Regions from separate parts of the Paenibacillus sp. Marseille-P2973 genome, predicted to be linked through region 2. Evidence: riboswitches for the same ligand, from Rfam matches in the RefSeq annotation. Region 2 holds a riboswitch; the other holds the start of a gene.
What was found. Region 2 has a riboswitch for cobalamin ahead of metE (5-methyltetrahydropteroyltriglutamate--homocysteine S-methyltransferase). Riboswitches for the same ligand answer to the same signal wherever they lie in the genome.
Positions count from the first base shown of each region.

Region 1: linked by a shared signal. The riboswitch ahead of KB559_RS18920 (anaerobic ribonucleoside triphosphate reductase) and the one ahead of metE (5-methyltetrahydropteroyltriglutamate--homocysteine S-methyltransferase) in region 2 are both predicted to bind cobalamin.

Region 1 is NZ_JAGQEH010000010.1:180,248-183,388, reverse strand. Features, by position in the region: gene KB559_RS18920 (anaerobic ribonucleoside triphosphate reductase) at 1-1,196, opposite strand, end outside; cobalamin riboswitch at 1,422-1,652, opposite strand; gene KB559_RS18915 (MurR/RpiR family transcriptional regulator) at 1,830-2,660, opposite strand; gene KB559_RS18910 (DUF8171 family membrane protein) at 2,939-3,141, shown strand, end outside.
Region 2 is NZ_JAGQEH010000003.1:557,907-561,047, reverse strand. Features, by position in the region: gene metE (5-methyltetrahydropteroyltriglutamate--homocysteine S-methyltransferase) at 1-1,961, opposite strand, end outside; cobalamin riboswitch at 2,123-2,319, opposite strand; gene KB559_RS09540 (replication termination protein) at 2,399-2,758, opposite strand; gene KB559_RS09535 (multicopper oxidase domain-containing protein) at 3,019-3,141, shown strand, end outside.

The sequences.
Region 1 (3,141 bases), on a different contig from region 2:
GAAGCCTTCGCTTTTTGCGCGGCCTGGATTTGGTAACGGTGAAGCAGGCCTTCCAGCGCGATGTCGAGGTAATGGTCGAGTTCATGGTAGAAGCCGCGCTCATCCGCAACGTTTCTTCGTCCCAACGCGATCCCGTGCTCAAGCCCGAGCTTGACGAGGTTCAACGTATTAAAGGAAAGGTTCCCTTTGCCGGACAGGTGATTGCGTCCGAATCGGTCGCTCAACACCCGCGTGCGGCAGCCCATCGTAGCGAATTCGGTATCCGGATCGGCCGGATCGTAGTGCATGAGATTCAACGGGGCGTCCAGGTTGGCGAAGTTTGGATACAGCCGCTTGGCCGAGCATTCAGCCGACTTCAGGAAGAGATGATAGTTCGGCTCGCCCGGGTTCTGGTTGACGCCTTGTTTGCATTTGAAAATCTGGATCGGGAAAATCGGTGTTTCACCGCTGCCGAGTCCACGCATCGTGGCTGTCAGCAGGGAGCTAATGACGAGCTGGCCTTCCGGCGACGTGCAGGTGCCGTAGTTGATGCTGGTGAAAGGAATTTGTCCCCCTGCGCGGCTGGACATCGTATTCAGATTATGAATCAGACTCTCCGCGCCTTGCAGCGTTTCGCTTTCGGTTTCTTTTAACGCATATTTAAAAGATTTCGGATATTGCTCTTGAAGGTCGCTCCGGCTCATGTTGATTTCGCCGCCAAAGTCGGCCTCGCCGTCACCTTCCTCAAAATACTCCAGCCCTTTGCGGAAGTATTTGGCGAAGGATTTCGCTACGTAAGGAGCCAGGTCGTGGTCAATCATGTTGGCCGATACGCCGCCGTATTGGGAGTTTTGCTGGGATTGAAAAATAATCGCTACGAGCGCCATCGCGGTCATGATCGAATTCGGCGGCCGGACGCTGCCGTTGCCGGTGTTGAAGCCTTCGCGAAGCAGCTTGGCAAACGGAATGAAAATGCAGTTGGTCGTGCCGATCGCGTATTGATCGAGGTCATGCACATAGACTACATTGTCCTTGATCGCTTGAACGACCCGCGGCGGCATAACAAAATGATTTGCGTACCATTTCGAGTACTCGCTGCCGAATTTGCTCATTTTCCCGGAGAAGCTTTCACCGTTTAAGTTGGCGTTTTCGCGCAGGATCTCCAAATTTGAACTCTCGACGATTTCTTCGCCAAGACGGATAACCTCCTCCATCATTTGCTCCCGGTTTACTTCCGTATCGATTACATTCAACAACGCCATCTTAGTTCTCCTCCCTGATAACTGGGTAATACTCGCATATAAAAAGCATTCCCAACCCGGCAAGGTTGAAAATGCCCGAATGTCTCCAGAATGATAGCTGTAGGAAGGCGTAACAAAAGAAGTTAAAACAAAGCTATGCATGAGCTGCATCGGACACCTCCCTGTTCCTCGCAGGTTAGCGCGGTGTCTTCCAAACGGGCAGGTCTCCTGACTTTCGGTGATGCGCCGGCGCCTTCCCGGGGGAGAGATAAATTCCCTCAGTGGCATCATGTCGGCGAATTGCTTTGGGATATTCACGACGGATTCCCAGGCGTTCCGATTACAGTGGCGGGACCGCAGCGGATTTGCACCGCCTTCCCTTTTAAGACCCGGCGTCTTGGGCGCCGGACCACCCGTTCACACTATATTTTGTTGTAGTGATATTAATTTACCCCAATATGTTGTGTTTGTAAATGGGCCTAGCTCGAATTTGACGATTGAAAATAATGAAAAATCCTCTGAAAGCAACCGCGGTGCGGGCCAGCGGGGATGAAAAAAATATTAAAAAAATTTTGGCTCCAAATTACGAAAAGCAGGTTTATATTTTGATCATCTAGGGAGCTCATGGGCGTATTTTTTTCGTAGTTGATTCAACTCATTCAATTTGCGGAGATGATCGTCCTGATTTCGCATTCCTACTGCGACGATCAAATTTTCTACTATAAACGTAGGGGCGATCATAGAGTGAAATTCCCACGTTTCTCCCCGGCTGGCAAACAGCGTGATATCGCATTGATCGGAAAAGTCGGCAACGAGCCGGTCCGTGATGAGCAAAGTCCGGTAGCCGGTCTCTTTGGCATGATCGACGATCACCTTCGCTTCCGGCAGCAGCCGGACGAACCCGAACAGAACTACGAGATCTTCTTCGCCCAGATGTAGAAGATCTTCAAACATCTCGCTTCCGCCGCGGTCCAGCCGATGGATGGACAGGCCGAATCGGCCAAGCCTGTAATGAAGCAATTCCGTGAGTCCGGCAGAAGGGCCAGGTCCATAGATGTAGATGCGCTTTGCCGAAGTCAGAGCCGTGACGGCGGCTTCGAAGGAATCGGCGGAATAATGGGTTAGCGTTTCTTCGAGATGCCTCATGGTGGTGGCGAGAAACTGCTGGGGGAGCGGGCTGGCGTCCGCTTTGTCCATAATATTTTTCATTTTTGCCGCAGGCGTCACGTCGAGCTGACTCCGAAGCTTGGTTTTGAAATCTTTAATATTTTTGAAACCGACCGTACGCCAAAACCGCGAGACCGAAGCAATGCTCAGCCCCAGCGCGTCGGCGATTTCCTGTTCGGTGGAGAACAGGACGGTTTGTGAGTTTTTTTGGATATAGTCCGCAATTTTAAACTGCCCCGGCGACAGGGCCTCGGTGTTCCAGTCCAGTTTCACGAGAGACGGCCTCACTTTCATTGTCTGGTGCGTTGATAGAAATAGATTAACATACCGGATTTGGGAAGGGCAAAAGCGATTCCTACTAATCCGGCTAGCTGTGGATAGCCAGGGTCAGTCGGTTGATGACGTGTATTTTTTCATAAATATAATTTATGTAAGTTTATTTACATTATTTTAACGTACCCGGGCATCGAATTTAATAATTGGACTCTATATTAGGATTAGCCTGAAGAAAGGGCGTTTGAACAACCCAAATATAAAAGGAGGGAAAGCAAGTGATTCAATCCCAAAAAAGATATGTACTTACGCAATCGCAAAAAATGATGGTGTTTATGTTGTCTATGTCCTTGTATGGCTTGTCCAACATGATTACGGAGCTGATTCCATCCCTGCGTCTCGGCCCGGTGGAATTCTCGGTGGAGTACTTCGCGTTTATTCCGCTGACATTATGTATCCTGTTCCATCCGTTTTATGCCGC
Region 2 (3,141 bases):
TCATGGAATTCGCAATAGCACATATGCGTGTGGATCTGTGTCGTCTCCCGCACCGTTGAGGTAGAGATCTTGAACGCCTTAACCGCCCAATCCAGATAAGCGCTTCTATCTTTCGGTTTAAGCGGAAATCCTTCCCGAAGCGCCGGCTCGTCGACCTGGATCATTGTGATCCCGGCTTCCTCCAGTGCCTCCACTTCCTTGCGAAGCGCGAGCGCGATCTGGTATGCCACGGTCTCTCTGGATATATCGCTGCGAACAAAGGACCAGTTTAGAATCGTGACCGGACCGGTCAGCATCCCTTTCACCGGTTTGGAGGTCAGCGACTGAGCGAACGCCGTTTCTTTTACCGTCATCGGCCGGTCGAATTCCACATCGCCATAAATCAGAGGAGGCTTCACACAGCGCGTTCCATACGATTGAACCCAGCCCCCGCGAGTAAATGCGAAACCGGGAAGCTTTTCCCCGAAAAACTCAACCATATCCGTGCGCTCGAATTCCCCATGGACAAGCACGTCCAGTCCGATTTCTTCCTGAATGTCAATCCACTTCTTGATCTCCGCCGCGACGAACTCATCATATTTCTCTGTTGACCATTCGCCCTTGCGCCATTTTTGTCTGGCAGCACGCACCTCTGCGGTTTGCGGAAAGCTGCCGATCGTCGTCGTTGGCAACAGCGGCAAATTCCATTTGGCCTGTTGTTTCAAGCGACGGCTGGAAAAAACGCTGCTTCGTTCCGATGGCTGGACAGAGATGGTGCTCACCGCTTCCTGAACTTCTCTCCGGCTGCGTGATGCATCGCCGGCCAATCGTTGTAAAGCCTCCTTGCTCTTAGCGAACAGAGCTGGAGCATCTCCTGTCTTCGCTGCAATGGATAAAGCGTTAATTTCATCCAGCTTTTCTTCCGCGAAAGCTAACGATTCTTGAAGGACGGAAGGCAGTCCATTCTCCGCTTGTGCCGATACCGGTACATGCAGCAGGCTGCATGAAGGTTGAATGATGTATTCAGAGGAACCCGGAATCAATGCGGCAATCGCTTCTAATAATACTTGCGCTTCGGGAAGATCGGTCCGCCAGATATTGCGGCCATCGATCAGTCCTATTCCGAGCGTTTTGTCCGCCGGGAATCCATATTGACGAAGCGCCTCAAGGTTCCCCGCTTTACCGTGCACGAAATCGAAACCGATTCCTTTTACCGGAAGACTCACGATTTGCTCGTAACGTTCCGCCGAATCGAAATAGGTTTGCAATAAAACCGCCAGTCCCGGAACTTCTTGTGCAATCGCTCCATAAATTTCTTGAACCAGCTCCAAATCCTCATCCGATACAGAGGTAACCAGTGCAGGCTCATCGATTTGTACCCAGGATGCTCCTTCTTCCTGCAGTTCACGCAAGACCTGCACGTACAAGGGCAGTAATTTGCGGCTCCATTCCTCGATACTAAAGGAAGGTGTCCCCTTGGACAGCTTCAAAAACGTGTACAATCCGAGCAGCACAGGTTTCCCCTCGATGCCAAGCTCAGACTTGGCTTCGCGATAAGCTTCCAGCGGTGTGTTTTTCGTCAATTCTGGTTCCCTTCCGCCAAGCTCAGGAACAATATAATGGTAGTTCGTATTGAACCATTTCGTCATTTCGCTCGCTGCGGCCGATTCATTGCCTCTCGCTATGGCATAATACGTGGCGAGCGGTACCGGGCCGCCTTCATATTCAAAACGCTCCGGAACCAGTCCGAACATCACCGTCATATCCAGGACCTGATCATAATACGAAAAATCACCTACCGGGATCAGCTCGATCCCTTTTTCCTGCTGAAGTCTCCAATGAGTCCTGCGAATATCGGAAAGGCGGTCGTGAAGCTCCCCCTCGTTAATTTTCCCGTTCCAGAACGCTTCAATCGCTTTTTTCCATTCCCGTTCTCTGCCGATTCTTGGAAAGCCTAGATTACTGCTGACATACTTACTCATCGAATTCTCCCCTTTTTCCCTTTAAAATTTAACAAAGCTATGCATTTCCTATGTCCTCGCGGTGCGCAAAAAAGGCCCTCTCTAGTCAATGCTAAAGAGGACCTTCGTGTATATGTGCGATGGCTTTCGTCTTTAACACCTCCCTATCTCCCGTAGGTACAGCAGTGTTGCTAGAATAGGCAGGTCTCCTGGCTTCAGAATCATCACCCGATGCTGCCTTCCCAGTGTTCTTGAACACCAGTGGCCATGATTGCATCTCGGCTTCTCTGTTACAGTGGCGGGACCGCGCCGGCATTTGCACCGGACTTCCCTTTTAAGCTTCAACCGCGGCTGAAGCACCTATTCCCACAATTATGAAGTTGTGAAGTTCGTTTCACTAATCTTACAAGATGTGCAATTATTAATCAATACTAACTTTGTCGGAATTAAATGCTGTTCTAATAATTATCCCTTACCGCCTTATTCAACATCCCGATGCAGCGATCCAGATCCGTTTTCACCTGCTTTTTGTAAAGCTCGGCTTTCTCCGCACCGTCATCCGTAAATTGATACAGCACAATCTCCTGGAAATCCACGCTGGGATCGCTGCCTTTAAGCTGCTTGGTCCGAAATAATACGCCTTCCTGCACTAATTCGTGTAGAGCCCGATAAATTTCGCTTTGCGGAGGAACGTAACCGAACGGCGCGAATTCTTGCTTCAACTCCTCAAGCATTTGATAACCGTACCCCCGGCGCTGCTCCACTTTTGTAATTAAAAATAGCTTGATATATGCCCTTTGGGCGATCATAAATGCCATGTTGACACCTCCCGTTACAAGAACAATATAGCTCAACTGTGAAAATTTCACAATAGTGGCTAGATACGTGTAAAATATCATTTAGCTATTATGAATTTTTCATATAATGAAATAATATTAACAGGCTAATATTTGGCCTCAATTGTTACGATTTTTCGACATGCGTATAAATGTGCTTTCCGTCACAAGGGCTATTTCGGTTTGCCTTTAGTCTTAAAATATAAAAATTTAAATATCTCTCCGTGAAAGGAGCTGCGCCTATGAAATATGCAAAACCCGCCTTTCTGGTCCTTTCCTGTCTGGTCATCATCCTGGCGGTCTGGTACCCCTCCCCGGCTATTCCGGCCGAAGAAGCGGGCTCCGAGCAAGAAGTTGCTGTGGTT